DNA from 3 places in the Glutamicibacter sp. Je.9.36 genome. Region 3 is predicted to be linked to each of the others. Evidence: riboswitches for the same ligand, from Rfam matches in the RefSeq annotation. Region 3 holds a riboswitch; each other region holds the start of a gene.

Region 1 (9,562 bases), on a different contig from region 3:
CCAGGGTCGCCGCCGTGGCGCCGCCATAAGCCGCCGCTTGCGCGCCGTTGGCAGCTGCTTGGAAGCCCATGAGCATGCCGACGGCTGCCGAAAGCGCCATTGGCAGGAGCAACGCGGAAAGGTCCGCGTCGGCTCCGCGCGGGCTGACCGCCCAAACCACGCCGATAATGGTCAGCACCACGCCGAGGATGCGCAAGGCATTGATCTTGCGCGGCGCGGCCCCGCCAAAGCCCACCCGGTCCATGAACATGGAACCGATTGCCTGGCCGGTCACCAGGCAGACGGTGAACAGCGCCACCCCAATGAGCGGCACCGCTGCAGCCTGGCTGAAGACAATCAAGGCACCTACCGCGCCGGCCACCAGGTACCAGCGCGGGAAGCGGCCCTGGGCCAAGGCGCGCGGCACTTGCGCCACCGAGCCGCGCACCGCGGGAACAAAGATGGCCAGCAGTACCAATGCCGCCAAGCCGACACCGAAGCTGATGGTTGATGCCGCGATGGCGTCCCCCAGCTTCGCGCCCAGCGCCCCGTTGATGCGCGACTGCACGCACAGCAGCAGGCCCGAAGCGATGGCAAGCAGGATGAGCATGATCTTTCCGCCGGAGCGGACCTGCGCGGTCATGGTGGTGCTGGTGGTCAACGGAGTTCTTTCACGAAGTGGAGGCTGGTGCAGAATGGCAAAAACGGGACCCGCCAGGCGGGTCCCGTTCTTGCTGGCATTACTTCGCCGCGTCGCTGGCGAGGATATGCGTCGTGGATATGACGGTGGCCTGGTCAACCACGGCCAACGCGTCAATCAGCGAGGAGAGGATGAACATCGACGAGTCGACTTCCAGCTTCACCGGGTACTGGTGGATCAGCATGGCGACCATGTCGCGCACCGCTTCTGCCACTTCGTCATCGCTGAAGGCCGGGTTGTGGCCTACCAGCACGTCGGTCGGGGCGTTCTCGCGGGCGGGCACGTAGCTGACCGCGAAAGCCAGCGGGACACCGCCCTCGCGCTTCGGCTTGTCGCGCAGCACCAGGGCGCCCTGCGCGCCGGTGTGCTCGTCGAGCAGCATGCGCTGCGCCGAGCCCACGGTCATCTTGGCTGGATCCCAATCGGTGTGCACCGCGTTGTAGAAATCCATCACCAGCTGGGTCAGCTCGACACTGCCGGTGGACAGGTCCTCGATCACCCGGTCATTGGTGTCGAAAACCGGTTCAGCCAGAGCCCCCGGCTCCAGGATGACATCGCGCGAGACCTGGATTTCGCCCAGGCCCAGCGACTGGCAGAAGCCTGCCGCCGCGGCCGCAGGATCGCCGGCGGTCACCGTGTAGCGGGCCTTGAGCTCCTGCGCCTGGCCGGCCGGGATCTGCTTGCGCAGCTGTTCCACCAGGGCAGTGCCCACGCCGGACCGGCGCTGCTCGGCGGCTACCTCGACATAGAGCCACAGGCGCTGCGGATGCAGCGAGGAAGCGAACACCACCCCGGCGCCGATAGCCACCTGGTCAACGGTGGCTACCAGCGTGCGGGAGAACGGTGCATCGCTGTTTTCGCGCAGCATGGTGCGGTCCTGGTGGGCCTGCGGGGAACGCGGGTCGCCGAAGATCTGCAGCAGCTGGAGATCGTCCCCGGAGCGCCACAGGCGGAATTCCAGTTCGTTCATCGGGCTCTAGGCTCCGTTCAGGCGCTCGGAAAGGTAAGCGGTGACCTGGTCCAGGGAAACACGTTCCTGGGACATGGTGTCGCGTTCGCGGATGGTCACGGCCTGGTCCTCGAGGGTGTCGAAGTCCACGGTGATGCAGAACGGGGTGCCGATCTCATCCTGGCGGCGGTAGCGGCGGCCAATGGCACCGGCGTCATCGAAGTCGATGTTCCAGCGCTTGCGCAGCTCGGCAGCCAGGTCCTTGGCCTTCGGGGAAAGGTTCTCATTGCGGCTCAGCGGCAGCACCGCGGCCTTGACCGGAGCCAGGCGCGGATCGAGCTTGAGCACGGTGCGCTTGTCCACGCCGCCCTTGGTGTTCGGTGCTTCGTCCTCGGTGTAGGCATCGACCAGGAAGGCCATCATGGAACGGGTCAGGCCGAAGGAAGGCTCGATCACGTAGGGGGTGTAGCGCTCACCGGTGGCCTGGTTGAAGTAGGACAGCTCGGAGCCCGAAGCCTTCGCATGGCTGGACAGGTCGTAGTCGGTGCGGTTGGCAACGCCCATGAGCTCGCCCCACTCCGAACCCTGGAAGCCGAAGCGGTACTCGAAGTCGATGGTGCCGGCCGAGTAGTGCGCGCGCTCGTCTTCTGGCACGTCGAACTGGCGCAGGTTCTCTTCCTTGATGCCCAGGTCCAGGAACCATGCCCAGCAATCCTTGACCCACTGGTCGAAGAAGGCGGGGGCATCTTCCGGAGCGGTGAAGAACTCGATTTCCATCTGCTCGAACTCGCGGGTGCGGAAGATGAAGTTGCCCGGGGTGATTTCGTTGCGGAAAGCCTTGCCGATCTGGCCGATGCCGAATGGCGGCTTCTTGCGCGAGGCGGTGAGCACGTTGGCGAAGTTCACGAAGATGCCCTGGGCGGTCTCCGGACGCATGTAGGCCAGGCCGGCTTCGGTATCCACTGGGCCCAGGAAGGTCTTCATCAGGCCGGAGAACATCTGCGGCTCGGTGAACTGGCCCTTGGTGCCGCAGTCAGGGCAGGCGATCTCGCTCATCCCGTCCTTGGCGGCACGGCCCTTCTTGGCCTCGAAAGCCTCGATCAGGTGGTCCTGGCGGTGGCGCTTGTGGCACTGGATGCATTCGACCAGCGGGTCGGTGAAGGTGGCCACGTGGCCCGATGCTTCCCAGACGGCCTTGGGCAAGATGATCGACGAGTCCAGGCCAACCATGTCCTCGCGGCCGCGAACGAAGTTCTGCCACCACTCACGCTTGATGTTTTCCTTCAGTTCGGTGCCCAGGGGACCGTAATCCCATGCCGAACGGGAACCACCGTAGATTTCACCAGCCTGGAAAACGAATCCTCGACGCTTTGCGAGGGAAATAACCTGGTCTAGCTTGGACTGTGGCGCCATATCAACTCCAATGGGAATTACGAGGCCGCTGGTTGCGGTCCGTAGAAAAATACATACCTTCCAAGGGTATCGTTTCCGCGGCCTGCAGACGAAGCCCAATCAGGTAACGCCGACGTGAACTTCCACGCCTTTGGCCGATTCTAACGATGCAGCGCACTTATTTAGGGAAGAATGGAAGCCATGAGTGCCAATGAAGCTTTTGACCTAGAAATCCGCGACGAGTCCATCCGCTTGGGCCAGTTGCTCAAGCTTGCCTCCCTGGCCGAGGATGGCATCCACGCCAAGGAAATGATTTCCGACGGAATCGTCACCGTCAACGGAGAGGTGGACACCCGACGCGGGGCGCAGATCCGCCCCGGCGACGTGGTGTGCGTGAATGGTGAATGCGTGAAGGTCACCGCGCAGCAGTAGTCAGCTTTTCCCCAGGACGACCCTGTTGAGGAACTCGGAAACATCCTGCAGTTCTTCCATGCACACCGAGTGGCCAATCTGCCGGTAGGTTTCGCTGGCCAATTCGGTGTGCCCCGGAACCCATCCCAGGGTGTATTCGATTTTGTCCCGGGTGATCACCGGGTCAGCCAGGTCGCGGCCCCAGAACAGCGGCAGCGGCTTTTCTGCCAGCTTCGCGTCGTCGAATATATCCAAGGGCCCGGGATCCACGGCGAAGCCCGAGAGCCCGACGACGGCTTCAATGGAATCGGGCTGGTAGCGTGCCAATGAAGTGGCCATGGCCATGCCCTGGGAGAAACCGAGCAGGGTGATCGAGGAGTGCTGCTTTGCCAGCGGTTCCAGCAATGCCCATAGCGCTTCGACGCTGCGTGCCACCGACTCGATGGAGTAGTCGATGTCCTGGGTCAGCGGGAACCAGCTGTACCCCGGGCCTGCTTGCAGCGGTGCGCGCACCGAGAGGTAAGTGAACTCTTCGGGCAGATGCTGCGAGAGCCCCATGAGGTCTTGTTCATTCGAGCCATAGCCGTGCAGGAACACCAGCAGCGGAGTTCCAAGGCGGGATTCGTCGTTACGGGAGATGATGGCCACTGGAGCCTGATCCGGGATAGTCATAGTTCCCCAAGACTATCGAACAGGACCCCGCAGGGAACTACAGCTAGCTCAGCGCTTCCGCGGCCCGATTCCATCAATTCCCCGTCCACCGGCGATGGCAGCGCCCGGGTGCAGCAGAACTTCCCCGTAATCACCGTCGAATCTGCTGAAGGCGTTGGCCGGCACTATCCTGGAACCAAGGTCTTCCAAGGCCTGGAAATCCAGTTGACATGTTACAAGATTATAAATCTTCAAAAAATTGCCTAGCTTTCCAAGCTTTTCGTGTTCAACTGGACCAACGGCCTCACAGTCCTCCGGAATGCGGCTCTCGCCGGACGAGGCAGCGACAGCGACAGAGATAGGAATAGGCGCCATGGGCGAAATTGAATACAGCGAAGATATTCCGGGGCAGCTGCAAGAGGATCTCGATAGTTTCGGGTACATCGAACCGGACCCGGGAAGCGCTTCGCCCCTATTCGATAACGTGGACACCGTATTTTCAGTCGGCACTCCCTTGTTCGCCATGCTCTTTATCGCCGTTATCGGATTGATCATCTTCGTAGCGGTGCGCAATTACCGCAAAGCCAAGAGCGCCGGTTTTGATCCGCTGACCCTGGAAACCGAACTGATGGCAAGAGCCGCTAATTCAGCTATGCTGGCGCCGGAAAAATCCCTTGAAGACAAGCTTGCCGAACTCGATTCGCTGCACTCGCGCGGTATCATTACCCGCGACGAGTACTTGCAGGCGCGCCGGGACGCTTTGAGCGATTAGCACGGCGGCTCGTGGAATCATCCTCGGGAATGATTGACTATAAGTTACCCTTTGGTAACAATAGATTCGTGCCAAACGATTCTGCTTCTGAACCATCAACATCCGCCAATGCCCCACTGCATCCGTGGCGCCGCTATGTCGCCATTGGGGACTCGTTCACCGAGGGCATCGGCGACCCCGACCCGTCGAGCACCGGCCGCCACCTTGGCTGGGCCGACCGCTTGGCCCATGAGCTCAGCCGCACCGTCCCGGACTTCTCGTATGCCAATCTCGCCATTCGAGGCCGGCTGATTGGCCAGATCGTTGCCGAACAGCTCGATCCCTGCATTGACCTGAAGCCTGATCTGATCTCGCTCTGCGCAGGCGGCAACGACGTCCTGCGCCCGGGCGGGGATCCAGACAAGATTGCAGACATCCTCGACAATGCGGTAGCCAAGCTCACCGATACGGGCGCCACGCTCTTGCTCTTCACCGGGCCCGATATTCGCGATACCCCGGTTTTGGGAAGCATCCGAGGCAAGGTGGCAATCTACAACGAAAACGTGCGCACCGTAGCCGCCCGCCACGACGCCATCGTGGCGGACATGTGGGCCTTGCAGGAGTTGCACCAATCCCAGATGTGGGCACCGGATCGCCTGCATTTCTCCCCCGCCGGGCACCAGCGAATTGCCGCCATGGCACTGGACTCGCTGAACGTCGCGCATCCGCTGGATACCGAAATCGTTCCGGCCGTGGATGAACGCAGCTGGCGGGAAGCCCGCAAGGAGGATCTGCAGTGGGCGCGCGAGCATCTTGCGCCCTGGGTATTGCGCCGCCTGCGCCACCAGTCCTCCGGCGACGGCATCACCCCGAAGCGGCCCTCCGCCGCGCCGTTTGCGCAGACCAAGCCAAACGACTCGCTCGGCGCCGGCGACAGCGCCAAGTAGGCATGAAAAGCCTGAAGCAGTTCCACCGATTACTGGCGGAACTGCTTCAGGCTTTGAAATCTTCCCGAGCCCTTTCCGGGGCTCAGTCTCCGAACACCAAGGTCCGAAGCACGCCGTCGAGCTGCGTGGCGTCGGTCAGGAATCCATCGTGGCCAATCGGCGAATCAATGTAATGCACCGGTTTTGGCTTGGCCAGCGACGAGGCCAGCTTCACTGACTGCTCAGGAAAGTACAACCGGTCAGTGGTTACCGCGGCAACCACCACGTTGACCTTCGCCAGTCGCGCCAAGGCGGCTTCCAGGGATTCATGGCCGCGAGCCACATCATGGCTCATCAGCGCCTCGGTGAGCACCAGGTAGCTGTTGGCGTCGAAACGATTCACCAGCTTGCTGGCCTGATGGTCAAGATAGCTTTCCACCTGGTACCGCCCGCGAGGTCCGTCGAGCAGACCCGTTGGCTTCTCGCCATCCTGCGGGTTGCGCGAGAAACGGGTTTCAAGCTCGGCTTCGGAACGATAGGTGATGTGGGCCAGGCGGCGAGCCAAGCCAAGACCGGCGTCCGGGCGCGCATCGTTGCCGTAGTAGTCGCCATTGCAGAAGTGCGGATCCAACCGGATGGATTGGGTTTGCACCTGCGCAAAGGCAATTTGCTCGGCAGTCGCCTGCGCGCTCGAGGCCATCACTACGAGATTCTTGACCTGGTCGGGGAACTCGACGGCGTATTCCAACGCGCGCGCACCGCCCATCGAACCGCCAATGACCGCATGCCAGGAATCGATTCCCAGTTGCTTGGCCAGCCGCGCTTCAAGGCGCACCGAGTCCTTGATGGTGACGAAGGGAAAGCTCGAACCGTAGGGCAGGCCCTGGTCGCCCAAGGACGAGGGGCCGGTGGAACCATTGCAACCACCCACCATGTTGATGGACACGACAAAGTACTCATTGGTGTCAACCGTGGCGCCGGGGCCTACGAGCTCTTCCCACCAGCCGGCGCTTTGCGAATCGCCTTGCGCAACGTGGGCGTCACCGGTGAGCGCATGCATCACCAGCACCGCGTTGGAGCCATCAGCTGCTAGCGTCCCCCACGTTTCATAGGCCAGCACCACGTCCGGAAGGAATCCACCGAATTCGAAGTGGTGCTCCCCCACGGACTTACGGCGCAAAATGCCGTCTTGTCCGCCGGCGAGCTCTTCGGCGCGCAGAGTATCTTCAGTAGTCACAATGGATGCCATGCCTAGAGGGTTTCCTGCAGTTCCTTGTTCTCGAGGGCTGCAACAGCTTGGAAGCCCAATTCCAGATCGGCCAGAATATCCTTGATATTCTCCAGTCCGACGCTCAGCCGCACCAGTCCCGGGCTCACGCCGGCCGCAACCTGCTCAGCTTCGGAGAGCTGGGCATGGGTGGTGGAGGCCGGGTGGATGACCAATGAGCGCACGTCGCCGATGTTCGCGACATTGGAGTGCAATACCAGTGCGTCCACGAAGGCCTGGCCGGCTTCCGAACCGCCCTCCAGTTCGAACGCGATGATCGAGCCGGCGCCCTGATCGCTGTACTTCTGCGCACGCTCATGCCAAGGCGAGGACTTCAGGCCTGCGTAGGCGACCTTCTGCACTTCCTCGCGGGCTTCGAGCCAGGTGGCAACTTCTACGGCATTCTGGCCGTGGCGTTCAATGCGCAGCGACAAGGTTTCCAGGCCCTGTGCGATCAAGAACGCGTTGAACGGCGCAACCGAAGAACCCAAATCGCGCAGCAACTGCACGCGGGCCTTGAGGATGTAGGCCAGATTGGCGCCCAGGATGCCGTTGACACCCAGGTCGCGGGCGAAGACCAGGCCGTTGTAGGACTCGTCCGGGGTGTTGAAGCCCGGGAAGCGGTCGGCGTCCTTGGCGAAATCGAAGTTGCCCGAGTCCACGATGACACCGGCAATGGCATTGCCGTGTCCGCCGAGGAACTTGGTGGCCGAATGGATCACGATATCCGCGCCCCACTCGATCGGGCGGATCAGGTACGGGGTGGCCAGGGTGTTGTCCACCAGCAGCGGCACGCCAGCTTCGTGGGCGATCGCCGAGATGCCCTCGATGTCCAGGACGTCCTGTCGCGGATTGGAGATGGTTTCCCCGAAGAAGGCCTTGGTGTTCGGACGCACCGCGGCACGCCAATCATCCAGGTTGTCCGGGTCGGCAACGAAGGTGACCTCGATGCCCAGGCGCTTGAGCGTGTGCTTGAGCAGGTTCTGGGTTCCGCCATACAGGCTGGGGCTGGCCACCAGGTGGTCGCCGGCTTCGGCCAAATTCAAGATGGCGAAAGTGGTGGCAGCCTGTCCCGAGGAGAGCAGCAGTGCTCCAACGCCGCCCTCCAGGTCAGCGATGCGGGTTTCCACCGCGTCGGTGGTCGGATTGCCGATACGGGTGTAGATCGGCTCCAGTTCCTGCAGCGCGAAACGTGCAGCAGCGCTCTGGGCGCTAGGGAAGACGAAAGAGGTGGTTTGGAAAATCGGGAGAGCCCGTGCTCCGGTCGTCGGATCCGGGGTCTGGCCGGAGTGGATCTGACGGGTTTCAAATGACCAGTTATTGCTCATGGTTTCCTCCAAATAGCGTTTCATGACTATGGGGGTACGCCACTGAAAAGACACCGACAGGAAGCACCATATCGTGACGACTTCCAGGGGTAACCCGCGCTTGTCCTTGATGCCTTGTGCGTTCAAGGGCCAGGTCTTCACCCGGGGCACCCCACCGCGGTTGGAGGGTTGCCGCCCAGTAAGCCGGGGCTTGTTACTGGGACTCATGACCTGGTACCAGTTTGCCCGAAAACCGAAGATCTTTGCAACGCAAGGGCCAGTCATTGGACTCAATCGGTCATATTTCACGAATAGTGCAGGTTCATCGCAGAGTATTCGATAGCATCACGGCACTTAGGTTTGCCTAAGTAGAGACTGGCATCACATGTTGCCATGATGGGCACATGATGAGGCTAGATCACGTAAGTTACGCATGCGGCCCGGACGGGCTGTTGCCAACCGCTGAAAGAATCTCCGAGTCCCTTGGACTGGAATTCGTCAAGGGCGGCGTGCATCCACGATTCGGAACACGCAATGTCATCTTCCCGCTCAAGCATGGACAGTACCTGGAGGTGGTTGAAGTCCTGAACCACCCGGCCAGCGACAAGGCACCCTTCGGACAGGCGGTTCGCGCCCGTTCGGAGCTCGGCGGCGGCTGGATGGGCTGGTGCGTCTCGGTGGAGGATCTATCCAGTGCCGAGGACCGCTTGGGCCGCAAGTCGGTGCCGGGCAACCGGAAGTTCCCTGATGGCCGCGAACTGACCTGGCAGCAGATTGGCATCAAGGGCCTGATCGCCGATCCGCAGTGCCCGTACCTGATTTCCTGGGATGAAGGATCCGAGGAGCTGCATCCGTCCAAGGCGCTGGAACCTGCCGGCGCCATCAGCCAGATCGCCATCGCCGGCTCGCGTGAACGGGTGCTGGATTGGCTGGGCCAGCCGCAGAACGTCAATTTGGGCGCTGTCACCATGCAATATGAAGCGCCGAATGGCACTCCGGGCATCATGTCGGTTACCTTTGAGACCGAGTCCGGCACCGTGGTGCTGTAAACAGTTCCGCAGAGAACGCAAGTAGGCGGGGACAATGGCGTCCCCACCTACTTTCTTTTCGTTAAGGCCGGTCCAGGCGCTTCCCCAGGACCACGACGTGCTGGTCTTCGAAGCCCAGCCGTTCATAGAAATCGATGACGGCAGAGTTCTCCCCGCGGACCATGAGCTGCACCTTGGGCA
Region 2 (9,562 bases), on a different contig from region 3:
CGGTGTCTTCGATGATGTCCGAAAGGCGCACGTAGTCTTCACTGCTGCGGTTCTCGGCGACCTTGTAGACCTCTGCCTGGGCTTCGTTGACGATTGCGTCAACTTCACCGTCTGGCGAGTAGCCCATCTGGACAATGCGCGTTCCGGCGTCAACCAATCGGCGCAGCACGGCGCGTTCGCGCACGATTTCTGCGTAGTACCCGGCGTTGGCTGCAGTTGGAACCTGCTGGATGAGATTGTGAAGGTAGGCGGCGCCACCAATGCGCGAGATTTCGCCGCGCTTGGTCAGCAAGTCGGCTACGGTGACCGCATCGGCTGGTTCGCCACGACCGTAGAGGTCGACAATCGCCTCGTAAATCGATTCGTGGGAGGGACGGTAGAAGTCGGTGCCGCGAATGGATTCAACGACGTCAGCAATGGCGTCCTTGGAGAGCATCATGCCACCGAGGACCGACATCTCGGCCTCGATATCCTGTGGCGGCTTGCGCCCTGCGTCGGAATCTCGTCCTTCGTAAACCGGCTCAGCACTCATTGCAGACACTTCCATCCCCTATTGACCCGCTGGGAAAAATTATCCTTGCCTCATGGCAACGCTTCATCGTGTCAGTCGATACGGACATTTGGATGTCAGGCGCCTGTGGATATTTCTCTCCCGAACCCAACACTAGGGCTGTTATTAACAGGCGTAAACCTCATTATCCACAGAATATGTGGATAACACTCCTCTACCTGTGGAGTTCCCTGTTCACAGTCTGGGGAGAACTCTGTGGATTACCCCACTCTACGTATCATTAATATCTGTTGACTTGGTTGTTTGTATTCGCACACCTGTGGACAGAAACTTAATTCATTGAAGCTCACGCCAACCGGCCCAAGGTTATCAACACCCTTAATCGCCCAGTTCCCGGGGTTTTTCACCCTTTGTACACATTTGTCCACGTCTTGTCCACAGTTTTGTGGATAACCTTGTGGATACTGTTGAATTTACAAAACCCTAAGTCATCGCGGATTAAATTCGCCAGCAAGGCCGGATCTTCCAGTAGTCCACAATCGCCGAGGGTTTCTGCGTTCGGGGGCGGTGGATAACTTAATGTGTGCAACGACTCGGCGGGCGAACCTGAATCAGCGACTGGGCTGCCGGCGCACTCTCGCCACTTCGCGTCCGCGACGCGCGCCAGTGAAGACCCCATAAAGCGCCGATTTCATTTGTGATGCGCAGCCTTTGCATGGCTCGGAAACCCCATCCGAGGGTTGCCGGCAATTCGCTGCCGCTCTGGTCCAGCGTGCAGCGAGGATCCATGAGCTACCTGCGCGGTTCTGTTCGACGGCCCAGGCGGGTGGCGGATATGGCGAGTTCAAGGTTTCTCGCGACAGATACTTTGATGACGAGGTTATCGCCAAATGCCTGGGGCGGCTGGGCATTGCCGGTGTCGAGGGCTGCGGGGAACGGCTCAACCCGCCTAACCGGAATTCAAAAAGCTCCGGCCAGATCGATGTTTTGATCTGGCCGGAGCTTTGGAAAATGCGGAGCGCTTATACGAGCTCAGGAATCGGCAGCGAATGGAACCGCGAATCATGGAAGATCTGTGGCGAGTGCTCGGAGGTGCGGTGCCCGTGGACTTCCATCAGGACTACCCAGTGATCCCCCGCTTCGACCTCGTTGTAGATCGAAGTCTCCAGCCACAACGTTGAGTCGTTGACGAAGAGCGCGCCCTGATCCGAGGAATAGGTATCGATTCCGCGGAACCGGTCGCCATTCTTCGACGCAATCTGAGCGCAGACACCATCATTGCGTTCACTCAGCACTGAGACGCCGATGCGGCCAGCTTCGCGCAGCTTTGGCCAAGTGTTCGAGGACTTCTGCACGGCGAACATCACCAGTGCAGGTTCGAGGGAAACTCCCACGGTAAACGATGAAGCGACAATTCCGGTCTTCACGCCATCCAGTTCTGCACAGAGGGCGGCTACCCCTGATGGATGCTGAGCGAAAACCTTGCGCAGGGTCAACGGGTCAAGTTCAAGATTCAATGACATGGCTCGATTCCTTTGGGTCTTGCCCACCGCGCAGTAGCCTGCAAGCATTGGCTTCTCGTTACTCGAAGCCGCTTGGGCTGAAGTTCCGCGCCGTGTGCGGTACTTGTTCCAGCACATTTTGTGTGGAACCGAATCCTCACCTGGAGCACCCCACTACCGTTGAGAGGGTTGCCGATCAGCAAGCCAGGGCTTATAGCTGATGCTCTTGATTCTGTTTAAAACGATATGGCTCATGACGAACAGCCGTCAAACATTTCACTTCGCAAATCGCAATATTCGACGCAATATTCGATCCAAGGCCCCGTTGGAAGTCCTTGGGCAGTCTTTTATTCGCCATGCGCCGCGCTTCTTGAACGCCTCGACCCCCATGATCGCAGCAGGCTTCCGCCGCTCTTGATTCGGCAGAACACTAACGCCTCACCTGGGCTCGGGGCCCTGGCGCGAATTCCCTACCGCCCACCGTAATGAAACTTGGTTTCCCGGCATGACGCTGAGGTTCATGCCACTATTGGTCATGGAGTGCATTGAGTCACACTCCTGCTTATTGTTCTCCGTAACCATCGATGACGATTGAGGAATAGCCACACCATGGTAGAGATTCAGGCCAACCATTCAGAATTGACCCCACTGCGCTTCTTGGAACGCACAGCCGAGGCCTATCCGAAGAAGATCGCCGTCATCCATGGAACTCGCAGCTTCTCCTATGAAGAATTCGAAGCACGGGTGCACCGCTTTGCCCAGGCGCTGAAGGCTCGCATTGAGCCGGGCGACCGCGTGGCCGTGCTGGCACCGAATACTCCCGAAATGCTCATGGCGCATTACGCCGTACCGCTGGCAGGCGCAGTCCTCGTTGCCCTGAACACCCGACTCTCGGCCCACGAGCTGCAATACATCATTGATCATTCTGCTGCCAAGCTGATGCTTGCCGACACAGAGCTGCTGGAGAACACGAAGACCCTGCGCCGCGAGAACCCAACGCTGGAGGCGCTCATCGAGATCACCGATGACCAGTACGCCGGAGAACGTCCGGACGTGCCCGTGGACGCCACCTTGGACGAGCTAATCGCACAAGCCTCGGATGAAAGACTTCCCTACGCCATCGCCGACGAGCGGGCTCCGATCACTCTCAATTACACTTCGGGCACCACCGGCAAGCCGAAGGGCGTGCTCTACTCGCACCGCGGCAGCTACCTGAACTCGTTGGGCGAAGCGCACCACCAGGGCTTCACGGCCAAGACCCGCTACTTGTGGACCCTGCCGATGTTCCACTGCAACGGCTGGTGCACTCCATGGGCCGTCACCGCAGCGGGAGGAACGCACCTGTGCCTGCGCGGCGTGCGCGAAGATTCCGTTTGGGATGCCATCGAGGATCTTGGAACCACCCACTTGTGCGGCGCTCCGACCGTCTGCTCCATCATCGCCGACTCCACCCGCGCCCACCAGCTCGATGCGCCACTGCGCATCACCACCGCAGGCGCTCCCCCGTCCCCGGCAATCATCTCCAAGCTGCAGAAGCTGGGTATCGAGGTAGTCCATGTATATGGCCTCACCGAGGTATACGGACCGTACACGGTGTGCGAGTACCAGGATGAGTGGGATGCCCTCGATGGCCCGGACCGGGCCGCGAAGCTCGCCCGCCAAGGCGTTGGCATGATTACCGCCGAGTCTGCACGCATTGTTGACGAGAACATGAACGATGTCCCGGCGGATGGACAGACCATGGGCGAAATCGTGCTGCGCGGCAATAACGTCATGATCGGCTACTACCGCGATGAAGCGGCCACTACCCAAGCTTTCCATGGCGGCTGGTTCCACACCGGCGATCTGGGCGTCATGCACCCGGATGGCTACATCCAGGTGCGCGACCGGGCCAAGGACATCATCATTTCCGGCGGCGAGAACATCTCCACCATCGAGGTGGAGCAGGCGCTGGCCTCGCACCCGGAGGTGCTGGATCTGGCCGTCATCGGCATTGCCGACGAGAAATGGGGCGAGCGTCCGGTGGCTTATGTCATCCGCGCCAGCGGATCCTCCCTGGACGCGCAAACGCTGATTGCATTCGCCCGCGAAAAGCTTGCCGGTTTCAAGGTGCCGCGCACCATCGTCTTCCCGCAGGATCTGCCGCGCACCTCCACTGGTAAGGTGCAGAAGAATGTCCTGCGCGCCCAGGCGCTCGAAGCCAGCACACCGAACTAGCCCGAGGATCACCAATTGGATAACCCAGCACCACGGATTCCCAACAAGACGAGCCGCTTCACCGAAAGCATCGGTTTGGAGTTCGACGAAATCACGGCCACGGAAGTACGCGGCCACGCGCAGTTGGACGAGAACCACCACACCCCCTGGGGCGTAGTCCATGGCGGCGTGTACACCTCGATCATCGAGAGCGCAGGATCGGTGGGCGCCAGCTACGCGGTGGCCGAACGCGGGCAATTCGCAGTCGGCGTGCACAACGCCACCGACTTCCTGCGCCCTTCCACCGGAGCACGGGTCCAGGTGATCGCCACCGCGCTATTCCAAGGGCGCACCCAGCAGCTCTGGGAGGTCATCATCACCGATGAATCCACTGGCAAGCAGCTATCCCGCGGCCAGTTGCGCACCCAGAATGTGGATTTGCCTGAGAAATAAGATCCCCTTGCCGGATGGGATTCGACTACGTGGCTTGCACGGCAACTCGACATGGGCAGGTCTACTTCGACATGAAGAAGGCCCGTGCCGACGGCACGGATTCTCATGCTCTGGAAATGGGCAAGTTGTTAAATCAATTCAGCTCAGCGCAAGCCAAGACTCCATGTGCCAAACCAGCTACTAGTGCGCTGGGTTTGCAAATAGTGAAGGCAGCGGCAGGGATACCCTTGGGCTGTTGGCGGTCTAGTTCAGTGAGCTTCTACTTCACATACTGTTTCTGCAATCCACTAAAGTAGTCCTCTCAAGCAAAGAAAGAAGTTGCGCAAATGAACGCCTCGTCCAAGAAACTCATCGGCAAATGTCCCCTATGGACTTGGGTGATGATGGGACTGGCGCTTGCATCGGCCCTGGCCCTAGTTGATTGGAACGGCTCAGGGGAGGCAAAGCCGTTGTGGATGTTTTTCCTACCTAGTGCATTTGGCTTAGCTGGTGGCATTATCGCCACAGTGAAGAAAAGCTATGGATGGGGACTCATATCCGTAGCTCTTGGCGTACTGGCCGTGCAACTACTAGCGCTCGGAGTCACCCTCGTTCAAGGACCATAGAGGTCTCCTCGGTATTTTCGGATTCCAAGTATCTTGGTATGTGTCAAGACAAATCGGAGCAGGGACCCCAGATGCACTCTAAGCGAACTTGCGAGTCCCGCGAGAGGCACCATACCGAGCACGTGAAACACCGCATCCTCAGAAGGACGAAGCGGCCAGTTGCGTATCCAGAATGTGTATTTGCCTGAGAATCCGGCCTAGCTGGTTTTCACACCGCGAGCACGGGCGTACGGTAGGTGGCATCTAACGCTCAAGCTCCAGGAGATTCGCCATGAGTGCGACCTATACCTTCGATGTGTTCAGCAGCCTCGATGGCTTCGGCAGCGCCGGTGGCGATTGGGGCGGCTACTGGGGAAAACAGGGGCCAGAGCTGTTAGCCCACCGCCTCGAGCTCTACACTCCGGCTTGCCGCATGGTTTTCGGGGCCAACACCTTCCGTCTCTTCAGCCGCTTCTGGGCAGAAATCGAGGCGAATCCCGAGGTTGAAGACGCGTGGGGTGTGGCCCTGCACGACAAGCCCGCCACCGTCATCTCCACCACCCTGAAAGAGCCGCTGTCCTGGCCAAACCCCACGCTGGAGCGCGCTGATGCACTGGAAGTCGTCGCACAGCTCAAGGAAGCTTCAGATGTGCCGCTGCGCTCCCACGGCTGCTTGGCGATGAACCATTCCCTGCTGGCGGCAGGTCTTGTGGACTTCATCCAGGTGACCATCTTCCCGGTACTGACCGGGCATAGCGGTTCTGCCCCGGTACTTGGCGGGGTCGATGACTACGATCTGGAACTTGTCGAGTCCAAGCTGCTGGACGGACGGATCCAGGAACTGACTTATCGCCCGACGCGCCATCAACCAGCCCATGCATAGCAGCTCGATGAAGCGCATTCTGGGTACCTGTCTAGTGCTCGGCGCAGTGTTCCTCGCCGGATGCTCCGCGCCAACCCCGCCTTCAGCTCCAGCTACCGAATCGCAAGCTGTTCCAACTCCCCTGGCCACCGGCTTGGACGCCCCATGGTCCATGGTTTACGCCCAAGACAGCCTGCTGGTCAGCGAACGCGATTCCGGGCGGATCGTGGAGATTCCAGGATCCGGACCAGGCCGCGAAGTGGCTCGGCTCGACGATCTCGTAGCGACGGGAGAAGGCGGATTGCTGGGCTTGGCCTTCCTCTCCCCAGACCAGCTTTTTGCGTATTCCACCGCTGAATCCGGCAACCGCATCCAGCGGTTCACGGTGCAAGGCAGCGCCGGGAATCTTTCACTGTCGGCCCCGCGCACCTTGATTGACGGGTTGCCCTCGGCCAGCATCCACAACGGCGGGCGGTTGGCCATCGGTCAGGACGGGATGCTCTATGCCTCCGTGGGCGATGCGGGCAATCCCCAGCAAGCCCAGGACCTGCAGCAGCTGGGCGGAAAGATCCTGCGCATGGCACCTGACGGCAGCGTCCCGGACGACAACCCGTTCGAAAATTCCCTCGTCTACAGCTACGGGCACCGCAATGTGCAGGGCTTGGCGTGGGGTGCTGATGGCACCATGTACGCCAGCGAGTTCGGGCAGAACACCTTCGACGAGCTGAACATCATCGAAGCCGGGGGAAACTACGGCTGGCCCGAAGCCGAGGGAAAAAGCGGCGGAAATCCGTCGTACACCGATCCGATTGCGCAGTGGTCCCCGTCCGAGGCCAGCCCCAGCGGCATCGCGATCCTCGATGGCACCCTCTACCTGGCGAATCTGCGCGGAGAAGTGCTGCGCGCGGTGGAACTGGACGAGCCGGCCACCGAGCATGAACTGCTCGATGGCCGGCTCGGCCGGCTACGCGACGTGCTAGTGGATCCTGACGGCGCACTGCTGGTGCTGACCAACAATACCGACGGGCGCGGCCAGCCAGGGGCGGGCGATGACCGCATCCTGCGCATCGATCCCCGCCTGGCCGGCGACTAGCTGGCCGGGCGCATGTCTCCGGTCTCCTGGAAGCGCTGGTGCCAGGAAAGGGCCTCGCCCAGCAGGTGCGGGGTGTGCTTGCCGTAGCTGTCCTTGCACGCACGGTCGAAGTAGTCCTGCAGCATCGGGCGGTACTCCGGGTGGGCGCAGTTATCGATGACCAGCTGCGCACGCTGCTTTGGCGAGTGGCCGCGCAGGTCGGCCAGGCCCTGTTCGGTAATCAGGATCATGGTGTCGTGCTCGGTGTGGTCCACATGCGAAGCAAAAGGAACGATGCCCGAGATCTTGCCGCCCTTGGCGGTCGATGGGGACATGAACACCGACAGGTAGCCGTTGCGGGCGAAGTCGCCCGAGCCGCCGATGCCGTTCATCACGTGCGATCCCAGCACGTTGGTGGAATTCACGTTGCCGTAGATGTCGGCTTCGATCATGCCGTTCAGCGCAATGCAACCCAGCCGGCGGATGATCTCCGGATGGTTCGAGATTTCCTGGGCGCGCAGCAGGATGCGCTCGCGGTAGTGGTCGACGTTGCGATTGAATTCCTCGATGCCCTCCGAAGACAGCGAGAAGCTGGTGGCGGAGGCGAACTCGATGGTGCCGTCCTTGATCAGCTCCAGCATGCCGTCCTGGATAACCTCGGTATAGGCGGTCAGGCCCTTGTAGCCGCCACGGGCCAGGCCAGCGAGCACTGCGTTGGCGATATTGCCCACGCCCGACTGCAGCGGAAGCAGCTTCTCGGACAGGCGTCCGGCCCGGATCTCGGAATCCAGGAAGGTCAGCAGGTGATCGGCGATCTTCTCGCTGGTCTCGTCCACCGGGGCGAAGGGGCTCAGACGGTCTGGCGCGTCGGTTTCCACGACGGCGACGATCTTGTTGACGTCGACGTCCATGTACTGCTGGCCGATGCGGTCACGCACGGTTCTCAGGTCGATTGGCTTGCGGTGCGGAGGCAGTGCGGTGCCGTAGTAGACATCGTGCATGCCCTCCATGGCCGCAGACTGCTGGGAATTGACCTCGATGATGATCTTGTCGGCCATCTCCAGCCAGGTCTTGTTGTTGCCCACCGAGCTGGAAGGGATCAAGTCGCCCTCGGCGGTGACGCCGACAACTTCGACGATGGCCAGGTCGATCTTGCCGTAGAAGCCGAACCAGGCGTGCTGGGCGACATGGGACAGGTGGATGTCCATGTATTCCATGTTGCCCTCGTTGATGCGGCGGCGCAGCTCGGGGTCGGACATGTACGGCAGACGCAGGTTCATGCCCTCGGCCTTGGCCAGCACGCCATCAAGCTCAGGGGCGGTGGAAGCGCCGGTAAGCACGTTGATCTTGAAGTCCTTGCCCGCAGCGTGCTGGCGCTCCATCTGAGCTGCCAGCGCCCCGGGCACGGCCTTCGGGTATCCTGCACCGGTAAAGCCGCTCATGGCGACAGTCATGCCTGGCTTAATGAACTCTGCAGCTTGCTCGGCGCTCATCAAGCGATCAGCAAAGGCCCGGTGGTGAATACGTTCGTGCAAAATAACCCCTTCAGTACTTCCTTGTGACACAGGTCTATAACCCGCGTCTCACCGGAATACTTTAGCTGGTCGGCACAGTGATTCAGGCCTCGCTGTGCGCTCCTGAGCGATGGGTGGCATATTTATCGATGAGGTGCGCTCTATTTGCGCTGACCGGTCGGTCAGGAATGGCAGCTTGGCAGCGACCGCCGGGAGCTCGATCACTAGCCAAGTTCGGCGTGCGTGCCCTCGCGGATCGCTTTCACTTGCAGGCTGGCGCCCATGGCTTCTGCGTAGCGGCGCAGGGTGGCCAGCTGGACTCGGTCAAGGTCCCCGGTCTCCATGCGGGCGATGCGGTCCACGCTCAGCTTCAGCACGGTGGCAAGTTCTACTTGGCTCAGTTCTGCTTCTTCGCGCAGCGCACGCAACGACAGGCGCCGGGACTCGCTTTGCACACGGCGCTGATGCTCTGCCACAGCTTCGCGTTGCGCCTCGGTCAATACTTCAGGATCCGCATACGCAAAACCCATTTGTTCCACCGCTTCTCTCGATCGTGCTGGCTTTGGACGTACTCATCTTTGAGGCTACTGCTGCAAATTGGCCAAGCCAATGATTATGACGCATTGGACGCAAGACGATCTGGTGAAATGTTAGCCACTTCTAAGTGACCATGACCAGTTCCGGCTCGGAATTGAATCGCCGGATGCTGCTAAGCCAAGATCATCCGAACGAAGGATAGAAATGCACCTATGTAGGATTCATACTTAAGTCATGTCACAGAGCAGAGTACTTCCACAGGTGAAGCGTTCCATGCTTCCGGTCGTTCTTCTAAGCTTCCTGGCAGAAAAACCCGAACACGGATACTCCA
Region 3 (9,562 bases):
GCTTCCGGCGTGAAGGCGCATGCCTCCGGCCAGGTTCTGGCAAGTGTCGGAGCTTGGCAGGGCCAGGACTGCCGACTTTGATTGCAGGCTGTTGAGCGTTGGAATACGGCCGTGTATCAGCCGCGCCGCGCCAGGCACGCCGCCACGACGCTTTGCGGGAGCCTCGATCACATCAGCCGCCGGATCGGAGGTCAACCGGAAACCAAGTTTGCCGAGGCCCCCACCGCCGTGTCATCGGTGGGACGAGCCAGCCACGTGTACACGTGGGCAATGGCCCGGTGATCCAAAGCCGCAGCCAGCAGCAGGCCGGCCGAGAGGTCCTGGCCTGCCGAGTCGAAATAGCAACTGGTCTCAGCACCGGGGTCATGAGAGCCAGAAGCGAACTGCTCGGCCAGCTTGGCCGCGCGCACTTCGCCAGTAACGTACGAGAGCGTAGTCCACCACCAGGCCGGATCTTCCAATGCAAGCGGCTGGGGTTATGCCGGATTGATGGTGGGAGATACGCGCAACCGAAGCAGCGTACGACTCGAGTCTGTCCTCCGTGATTCGCCATCTGTGCGGCCTCAGCTGACGGGAAACCGTACTAAGGAGCAAGGCGTCGGTACGGCAAAGGCCCGGGGCGAGAATGTCTTGAATTCGACAGGAATCCCAGGCAGCTTCGCGAGTGATTTGCGTCAGGACAAAATTCCCGGATCCATTCATGCCGCTCTCCGTGCCTGAATGCATTCGGGCGAGTTGGCTGACATTCAACAGTCCTTTGCGCATTCCTTTTCTCCTCGGATATCACTCTGCCAAAAGGATGGATTCTGCCAGAGCAGCGTGGGACGGGCTGAGGCCAGCCGGTACACTCGTAATAGGGGGCATCCGCCAAAGCTTTCTTCGCCGCTTGGTGCTAAGACTGGTGGTGCGTTCGAGCAGCTCGTCGGCGAGTTCGAGCTTTTTAAAGTAGGGCATCCCAGCCGATACAAGTTGGTGATCACCAGAGCATCATTGGGTGGAACAAGTCGAGTGCTTCATCCAACCCGGGCCGTCGGTCCAGCGCATCAAATAACTCCTGATAAATGTAGAGATCATCAATTCGGGCCCCGCGTTGAGAATGTCTTGGATTTTGCTGTAGGTTCCGTGAGCTTGGGCTAATATGCAAGTGCATCCCGTTAGCTTGGTCGGGGAATCCTTGAAGGTAGCTCCTAATGTGAGGGTGGAGTGGCGGGCTTATCGCAATGCTATCCGTCCCCGGAAAGATGCAGCTCGGAGACCGAACGTACTGAGTGGGACGCAAGCCCGGCTCAATATTCACGTACTAGAAGTGATCATCCGATGAAGAACATCCGGGATGAAGCCCATTCAAAGTACCTACGCCAGATATTTTCTCGAGAGGGGAATAGGGGAGATTCAAATATGGATCCGCCCAGTTTCGTCTATAGCTTAGGTACAGTCGCGCCGGAGGTTGGTTCCTCAGTCGCGGGTTTTCCGGACGTCAAGTACTGAGACCAGGATAGCGGCCGCTGTGAATGGCACCCCGCCGAGAGCGATCATGGCGAGTTCCGGTGAACCGCCGAATTCGATGATGCCATGGGTGAAGACGAGTTGGGATGCGCTTTGAAAAGCGACGTGGATGCCGACAGCGGTCCACACGCTGCCAGTGACGAGTCGAACGTAGCCCAGTACAATTCCCATGGCCGCGAACAGTGATACGTCGAGTGGGCTGACTCCGCCACGGAGGAAGACCGCAGTAGCAACGAAGAGTGCAGTCTGCACGCCGATGACCCACCACGATGGCAGACGTTCTGCAAGAACCGCGGACACGTAGCCGCGAAACACAAGCTCTTCGGGAATCGCCTCAGTTAAGAGCACCGCGAAAAAGATCAGGCCGAATACAAGCCAAAATTCGGCGGCGGCCACGGGAATCTGTAACGGATTGCCAAGTAGCCTGAGAACAAAGAAAGTGGCGACCGCAGGTACAGACCACGAGGCGATGCCCAGGGCAAACGCTCGTAGATCGCCGGAGGCTGTGGTGAAGCCGGCAGCGCTGAGAGAACGTCGCCCTGACCAGCGAACGAGGATCACAAGGACGGCGATCACGAGGCCAGAAATGGCGAAGCCGCTCAGGATGCGCGTCCAGAGGGTTCCGTGTGCGGTCGGGTCGGTCGAGTTGTTAAGTGCCACCGCGAGCAGAAGCGTACCTACTAGGACTCCGATCATGAAAGCGATGCGAACTAGAACCGACCAGAGTGGTAGCGGTATCCGTTGCTCTTGTGCGGTTTTCGGTTCAGGCCCTGTCATCGTGGGGGTGCCTCCGTTAGTCGAGCATTGCAGTCAAGAACAGCTAATTCGTCACGGTCAGCCGCGGGTCTCGGCCTATAAACGTAGCGGACAATGAGGGAGTTGTCAGCGGTCCAATCTGAAAATCATCTGCGTGACGCGGGCATACCGAGCGATCCATCAACTTCTTCTTGGGTATCTCTGGCCTCTGACAGGCTTAGAAAGTAGATGATGCGCTAGGCGTTGTCGGCTATTTCTTTTATGCGCAGGCGTTGTTCTTCCCACTGCGCGGGCGTCAGATCTGGAATGTTGGGTGCTGAGGGGCGTAACCCGACGAAACCGTCCAATTGCTCGCGTACGATATCCATGTGTCCTGCATGGCGATGAGACTCGGCGATCATATGAATCAGGAGACGTTCCACTGTCGTATGCCGATGCGTTCCCCACCAGGGAACAACGGCAGGGGAATCCAGATCCAAATAATCCAAAACTACGTCGGCAGCGGTGGTTGCCTCGCGGTAGATATTCATGGCATCAGCTAAGGTCATGTTCGGTGGCGGGCGGAAGTCGGCCTGGGCGTCTTCGTCTTCGGAAATGTCTCGGATAATGGGATTCTCAATTTTCTGTCCGAGGCATCCGACGAAATACTCTGATTCGGTGACGGCTAGGTGAAGCAGCAACCCCATGACATGGGTTCCTGTGGGTGCCAAGGGCGTACGCGCTTGGGTGTCGCTCAAGCCTTCGCATTTCCACAAGATTGCTTCGCGGGCATCATTCAGATATTCGCGTAGATGGGCCCCAGTGCCGCTATTGCCAATTGCCATGTGCTGAGTCTAATGCCGCGCAGGGGTCATGCCCCGAAGGATGCTGGACCGAATGCCCAAGATTCCGCCCGGCTTGTTTGACGGGAAATAAACGGCAGTCGCACCGCAGGTTCCCACGGAGAGGCATTCGCCTAATTCGGGCAAGGGGGCATATCCGGGTGAGCGATCGATAGCGTTTTCGTGAAGGGCATGCATAGGAAGCAACGTACGGGTCCGCCGAAATTTCGAGTTCATTTGGCTAGGCAATTGCCAGTCGCCAGTACCTCCGGCCTCCAAAAGATCTTGCCGCGTCCCATTTTCTCCAGCCCATGCAAATGCATTGCAAAGCAGCCGTTGCTGCTAGGCAAGGCGGCGGGAGGATACCAACGAGTAATTCAAGGGCTATTTGCGATTGCGGTTCTCGGGCCGAGTGCCGGACACCTGGAGAGCTGGCACCAGATGGTTTCTAATAACTGGCCGTAGCCGGCCGGTCGTTGTCGTGAGCAGTCCGCCGAGCCGCAAAACTCAGCAATGCCCCTGGGCAGGTGGCCTAGTACGCACAGCTCCCGAAGAAGAGCTCCGGTAGCGACGGCAAAAATGGGTGCATGCAACGCAATGTTGCATGCACCCATTTCCTGGAATCTTGGACTCCCTAGGCAAGTACCTGGCGCTTGGAGGAAATGACGCCGGTATTGAATCCAGCCAGGCGCAGGCCGCCGTGGAAGCGGGCGTGCTCGATCTTCACGCAGCGGTCCATGACCACATTCATGCCCGCGGCCTCGGCGCGCCGGGCCACTTCCTCATGCCAGGATCCCAGCTGCAGCCACAGGGTCTTCGCGCCTACGGCCAGGGCCTCGTCCAGCACGGTAGGCAGGTCATCGTGCTTGCGGAAAACCTCGACCAGATCCGGGGTCTCCGGCAGATCGGCCAGCGACTTGTACACCGGCTGGCCCAGGATCTCATCGAGTACCGGGTTGATGAAATACACCTTGTACTTGGAGGAGGAGAGCAGGTAGGTAGCCACGAAATAGCTGGCGCGCGATGGCTTGTTCGAGGCACCGACAATGGCGATGGACTTGGTGTCGCGCAGGATCTCCAGGCGCTGTGCGGCTCCAGGGCCTTCCCAAGCGGTATCAACGGCAGTCATTAGATTGCTCCTTTCGAAGCGGTTGGCAATGCGCAGGCGGAACCGTCATAGGCCGGAGCCTCGAACCCTGCGGCGGAAGCGGCAATCGCTTCCTGCGAAGCGGCCAGCGCCTGGTCCAGATCCCAGAGGATGTCCTCGACATCTTCCAGTCCTACCGACAGGCGGATCAGATCTTCTGGCACGCCAGCGGAGACCAGCTGCTCGGCGCTCAGCTGCTGGTGGGTGGTGGAGGCCGGGTGCAGCACCAGGGTGCGGGCATCGCCGATGTTGGCCAGGTGGCTGGCCAGCTGCAGGGCTTCGATGAACTTCGAGCCGGCTTCGCGCCCGCCCTTCACCCCGAAGCTGAAGACCGAGCCGACGCCCATGGGCAGCAGCTCCTTGGCCTGCGCGTGCTGCGGGTGGGATTCCAGGCCGGCATAGTTCACGTAGGTCACGCGCTCATCGGCCTGCAACCAGGCAGCGACCTGCTTCGCGTTGGACAGGTGGTTGTCCATGCGCTGCGGCAAGGTCTCCAGGCCCTGCAACAGCTGGAATGCGGACTGGGCCGGCAGAGCCGGTCCGAAGTCGCGCAGCTGTTCGCTGCGCAGCTTGGTCAGGAAGCCGTACTCGCCGAAGTTGTCCCACCAGGAGACGTTGCCGTAGCTGGCAACCGGTTCGGTCATGGTGGGGAACTTGCCATTGCCCCAGTTGAACTTGCCCGACTCGATGACCACGCCGCCCAGGGTGGTGCCGTGCCCGCCGATGAACTTGGTGGCCGAGTGGATCACGATGTCCGCGCCGTGCTCGATAGGGCGCAGGATGTACGGGGGAGTGAGCGTCGAATCGACTACCAGCGGGAGATTGTGGCGGTGCGCCACCTCGGCCAGGCCCTTCAGGTCAGCGATGTCGCCGGACGGGTTGGCCACCACCTCGGTGTAGACGGCCTTGGTGTTTTCCTGGATCGCCGCTTCGAAGTCGGCGGGATCATTGGAGTCGATGAAAGTGGTGTTGATGCCGAAGCGGCGCAGCGAGACATCGAGCTGGGTGATGGTGCCGCCATAGAGCTTCGAGGAAGCCACAATGTGGTCGCCTGCCTGGGCCAAGGCCGCAAAGGTGACGAATTCCGCGGCCATGCCCGAGCCGGTGGCTACCGCTCCGATGCCGCCTTCCAGCGAAGCCATGCGCTCTTCGAAAGCCGCTACGGTCGGGTTGCCGATACGCGAGTAGATGTTGCCGTACTTCTGCAGGGCAAAGAGGTTGGCCGCATCGTCAGCGTCCTTGAAGACGAACGAAGTGGTCTGGTAGATCGGCACTGCGCGTGAGCCATGCTCGGCATCGGGGGTGCCTCCGGCATGCAATGCGCGGGTGCGGAATCCAAACTTGTGATCTGCCATGGTGGCTTACGACTCCTCGTCGATTGGGGTTTCGCGGGCTCCGCAGGGCGGACCGCGATCGAGGCAGGAATCCCGGAATCAATGTCGCTTCCTGCTGTCGTCCAACGGGTAGGCGGCTGCATCGTTTCTGGCGGTAGCACCGTAACCACCGGATGTGGCAGGTTGCTGCGGCGTCATCGAACCAGATCTCTCAGCCGCTCGGGATGGTGTAATAATCTTCGCAACATGACCGTTCGTGACCCAACTATGAGTCGTAACGTTGCGTATTGGAGCTGTTATCGGAGATTCTTCGATACCTATTACCCCGGTTAGGCTGGAGTCATGGATACTTCGCTGGCACTGGTGCGACACGGGCAGACCGATTGGAACCTTGCAGGGCGCCTGCAGGGGCGTACCGATATCCCGTTGAACGATACCGGGCGCGAACAAGCTCGCGAGGTCGGGCGCCATCTGATCGGCCAGAACTGGTCGCTGGTACTTGCTTCACCCTTGGAACGTGCCCGGGAAACTGCCGCGCTGATTGCCCAGCAGATCGGGGCCGAGACGGGGAACGCTGTTCCGGAACTCATTGAACGCGGCTTCGGCCCGCTGGAAGGCCGGATCATGGCCGAGGTCAGCGAAGCGGAATCGGCTGCTGCCAAGGACCTGCGTGAGCCGCGTGCCCAGATCTTGAGTCGTGCGGTGCCAGCGCTGCTGGACTTGGCCAGCAGGCATGCCGGGCGCAAGGTCATGATTGTCAGCCATGGGGCCACCATGCGCACCATCCGCGACGCATTGGCCGGAACCACGGATCCCCAAGGCGTGGAAAATGGCGAAATGCTCCACTTGGACTTGATCCGCCTTGAGCAGATCGCCAGCGAATTGGATCTGGTGGCATTCTAGGAATCCATGGGTATCTGCGTGAAGGAATTTTTTTCGTTCACGCCTCACAAAATGGTCTCCTCGTACGTTTACATGGTGAGAAGCCATGAAGGCGCAAAATTCCAGGAGAGCCATGCAAGCACCGTTCGAGCGGATAGTCCAGGACTATGGACTGAACGTCCTGCGCGTTTGCCGTGCCCTGCTTGATGAGCATCGCGCGCAAGACGCCTGGTCCGAAACGTTCCTTGCCGCGCTCAAGGCGTACCCGCAACTGCCGGAGGACGCCAATGTCCTGGCATGGCTAGTGCGTATTGCCCGGAACAAAGCCATTGACGAGTTGCGCAGGAACAAGCCGGAAATCCTCATCGGCCAAGACGTGGACAGCCTGGCCCCATCGGCCCAACGGCCGGATCTGCAGTTGGAAAACCTGCAGCTGTGGCATGAGGTGAACCAGCTTCCTGGCAAGCAGCGGCAGGTGGTGGCCTACCGCTACCTGGGCGGAATGAGCTACGCGCAAATTGCCGGAATCCTTTCCGGCACCGAAGCTGCCGCCCGGCGTTCGGGCGCCGATGGGATCAAGAATCTGCGGGCCCGGATGGATGACCAAGAACTATGGCGGGAGCAGCCATGAACGGAAAAAATTATCGGCAGCAGGCTACGGCCGCTGAAGCGCAAGTCCTCGACTCGCTGCAGGACCGGCTCGTTGAACGGGCCCGTGCACGGGAACTTGTTGATGTTGCCTATCGCGTGGTCGATAGCCCCGTGGGGGCCTTGCTGCTGGCCAGTACCGATGCCGGGCTGGTCCGGGTCGCTTTTGAATCCGAAGGCCATGACCGGATTCTGGAGGTGCTCTCGGAAAGGCTCAGCCCGCGGATCCTGCGCGACAAGTCGAGCTTGGATGGTGCCGTCCGGCAACTGGATGAGTATTTCGCGGGCCAGCGGCATGGCTTCGATCTTCCGGTGGACTTGCAGCTCTCCACCGAGTTCCGCCGCCAGGTGCAGCTGGAGCTGGGTCATATCGATTACGGGCGTACCCTGAGCTACGCCCAGCTGGCGCAGCAGATCGGCAAGCCGAAAGCGGTGCGGGCCGTCGGTTCAGCCTGCGCCACCAACCCGATTCCCATCGTGCTGCCCTGCCATCGGGTGCTGCGCACCGATGGTTCATTGGGCGGCTACCTGGGAGGCTTGGAAGCCAAGTCCGAGCTGCTGAAGCTGGAGAACCCGGACTTCGCCAGCGGCGCCGCGACGCTGTTCTGACGGGCAGTTCCCGCATGAAACAAGTGCTGGGCTGCTGCCTCCCTTGCGGGAAGCAGCAGCCCAGCACTAATTGCTACGGGCTTGCAGCCCAGCAGCTGCTACTTGCTGCGCAGTTCGAAGCGATCTGCGTCCATGAGCTTGGCCCAAGCGGAGGCGAAGTCATTGACGAACTTCTCCTTGGCATCATCCGAAGCGTAAACCTCGGCCAGTGCACGCAGCTCGGAGTTGGCACCGAAGACCAGATCCACGCGGCTGCCGGTCCAGCGGCCATCGGTGGTGGTGTAGGTCTGCTCGTCAGCGGACGGGGTCCATTCCAACCCCAGCTCCAGCAGGTTCGCGAAGAAGTCGTTGGTCAACGCGCCTGGGGTGTCGGTGAAGACGCCCAAGTTGGAGCCGTCCCAGTTATTGCCGATGACGCGCAGTCCACCGAGCAGTACGGTAGCTTCCGGTGCCGAGAGGCCCAGCAGATTCGCGCGGTCGATCAGCAAGTACTCGCTAGGCAGTTTGACGAAGCCCGAGTCGTAGTTGCGGAATCCGTCGGAAACTGGTTCCAGCCATGCGAACTGGTCAACGTCGGTTTGCTCCTGGGTTGCGTCTACACGGCCCGGGGTGAATGGAACCTCGACCTGCTGGCCAGCTGCCAGGGCTGCCTGCTCGACTCCGACGTTGCCGGCTAGGACAACGACGTCCGCGAAGGAAGCCTTGATCCCGGAAGTGGCGTTGAAGTTGTCAACAATCTCTTCCAGCTTGGCAATTACCGGCTTGAGCTGCTCAGGCTGGTTCACGCTCCAGGAGACCTGTGGTTCCAGGCGGATGCGGCCGCCGTTAACGCCGCCGCGCTTATCCGAGGTGCGGAAGGTCGAAGCGGCCTTCCAAGCCGTGGATACCAGCTGCTGGACGGTCAGTCCCGAATCGTTGATCAGGGCTTTAAGTGCGGCAACTTCAGTTGCACCCAAGGTGGTCTGCGGAGCTGCTGGCAGTGGATCCTGCCAGAGCAGGTCCTCAGCAGGAACCTCTGGGCCGAAGTAGCGGGACTTCGGGCCCATGTCGCGGTGGGTCAGCTTGAACCATGCGCGGGCGAAGGCGTCTGCGAACTGGTCTGGGTTCTCCTTGAAGTTCTTGGAGATCGGGCCGTAGACCGGGTCGAAGCGCAGGGCCAGGTCGCTGGTAAGCATGCGTGGCTCGCGGTGTTCCAAGGTCTCGAATGCAGGCTGGACCAAGCCGGCTCCGCCATTGTTGACCGGGCGCCACTGCTTGGCGCCTGCTGGGGATTCGAACAGTTCCCATTCGTAGGCGAAGAGGATGTGGAAGAACTCGTTGTCCCAGCGGGTTGGGTGGTAGGTCCAGGTGACTTCAAGACCCGAGGACACGGTGTCCGCGCCCTTGCCGGTGCCGTGGCCGTTCTTCCAGCCCAGTCCCTGCATTTCAAGCGGAGCTGCTTCTGGATCCGGGCCGATCTTGTCATCGGCATGCGCGCCGTGGGTCTTGCCGAAGGTGTGGCCACCGGCGATCAGCGCGACGGTCTCCTCGTCGTTCATGCCCATGCGGCGGAAGGTTTCGCGGATGTCTACGGCCGAGGCCAGCGGATCCGGATTTCCGTCAGGACCCTCAGGATTCACGTAGATCAGGCCCATCTGCACTGCTGCCAGAGGAGCATCCAGGTCTCGCTTGCCGGTGTAGCGTTCGCTGTCCAGCCAGACCTTTTCCGGGCCCCAGTAGACATCGTCATCTGCTTCCCAAACGTCCTTGCGGCCGCCGGCGAAACCGAAGGTCTCGAAGCCCATGTCTTCCAGAGCCACGTTTCCAGCCAGCAGGATAAGGTCGGCCCAGGAAATCGACTGGCCGTACTTCTTCTTCAC

What was found. A riboswitch is a leader RNA that binds a small molecule or an ion and turns the genes downstream of it on or off. The one in region 3 is predicted to bind S-adenosylmethionine.
Region 1: another riboswitch for S-adenosylmethionine. It lies ahead of AAZQ98_RS09545 (bifunctional o-acetylhomoserine/o-acetylserine sulfhydrylase); the one in region 3 lies ahead of AAZQ98_RS12250 (O-acetylhomoserine aminocarboxypropyltransferase/cysteine synthase family protein).
Region 2: another riboswitch for S-adenosylmethionine. It lies ahead of AAZQ98_RS03685 (flavin reductase family protein); the one in region 3 lies ahead of AAZQ98_RS12250 (O-acetylhomoserine aminocarboxypropyltransferase/cysteine synthase family protein).

What each region holds. Positions count from the first base shown of each region.
Region 1 covers NZ_JBCPSN010000003.1:256,237-265,798, forward strand. The annotation lists gene AAZQ98_RS09505 (DMT family transporter) at 1-640, opposite strand, end outside; gene AAZQ98_RS09510 (GNAT family N-acetyltransferase) at 720-1,649, opposite strand; gene AAZQ98_RS09515 (glycine--tRNA ligase) at 1,656-3,041, opposite strand; gene AAZQ98_RS09520 (RNA-binding S4 domain-containing protein) at 3,222-3,452, shown strand; gene AAZQ98_RS09525 (alpha/beta hydrolase) at 3,453-4,103, opposite strand; gene AAZQ98_RS09530 (SHOCT domain-containing protein) at 4,456-4,854, shown strand; gene AAZQ98_RS09535 (SGNH/GDSL hydrolase family protein) at 4,923-5,780, shown strand; gene metX (homoserine O-acetyltransferase MetX) at 5,863-7,008, opposite strand; gene AAZQ98_RS09545 (bifunctional o-acetylhomoserine/o-acetylserine sulfhydrylase) at 7,011-8,354, opposite strand; SAM riboswitch class IV at 8,446-8,565, opposite strand; gene AAZQ98_RS09550 (VOC family protein) at 8,738-9,382, shown strand; gene AAZQ98_RS09555 (GNAT family acetyltransferase) at 9,444-9,562, opposite strand, start outside.
Region 2 covers NZ_JBCPSN010000001.1:793,184-802,745, forward strand. The annotation lists gene dnaB (replicative DNA helicase) at 1-532, opposite strand, end outside; gene AAZQ98_RS03685 (flavin reductase family protein) at 1,534-2,034, opposite strand; SAM riboswitch class IV at 2,129-2,245, opposite strand; gene AAZQ98_RS03690 (long-chain-fatty-acid--CoA ligase) at 2,623-4,230, shown strand; gene AAZQ98_RS03695 (PaaI family thioesterase) at 4,246-4,662, shown strand; gene AAZQ98_RS03700 (hypothetical protein) at 4,989-5,267, shown strand; gene AAZQ98_RS03705 (dihydrofolate reductase family protein) at 5,539-6,129, shown strand; gene AAZQ98_RS03710 (PQQ-dependent sugar dehydrogenase) at 6,137-7,201, shown strand; gene AAZQ98_RS03715 (acetyl-CoA hydrolase/transferase family protein) at 7,198-8,715, opposite strand; gene AAZQ98_RS03720 (helix-turn-helix domain-containing protein) at 8,919-9,224, opposite strand; gene AAZQ98_RS03725 (PadR family transcriptional regulator) at 9,466-9,562, shown strand, end outside.
Region 3 covers NZ_JBCPSN010000004.1:280,355-289,916, reverse strand. The annotation lists gene AAZQ98_RS12270 (hypothetical protein) at 192-461, opposite strand; gene AAZQ98_RS12265 (CPBP family intramembrane glutamic endopeptidase) at 1,456-2,202, opposite strand; gene AAZQ98_RS12260 (DinB family protein) at 2,499-3,086, opposite strand; gene AAZQ98_RS12255 (CoA-binding protein) at 3,718-4,212, opposite strand; gene AAZQ98_RS12250 (O-acetylhomoserine aminocarboxypropyltransferase/cysteine synthase family protein) at 4,212-5,585, opposite strand; SAM riboswitch class I at 5,701-5,795, opposite strand; gene AAZQ98_RS12245 (histidine phosphatase family protein) at 5,907-6,467, shown strand; gene AAZQ98_RS12240 (RNA polymerase sigma factor) at 6,580-7,077, shown strand; gene AAZQ98_RS12235 (methylated-DNA--[protein]-cysteine S-methyltransferase) at 7,074-7,703, shown strand; gene katG (catalase/peroxidase HPI) at 7,802-9,562, opposite strand, start outside.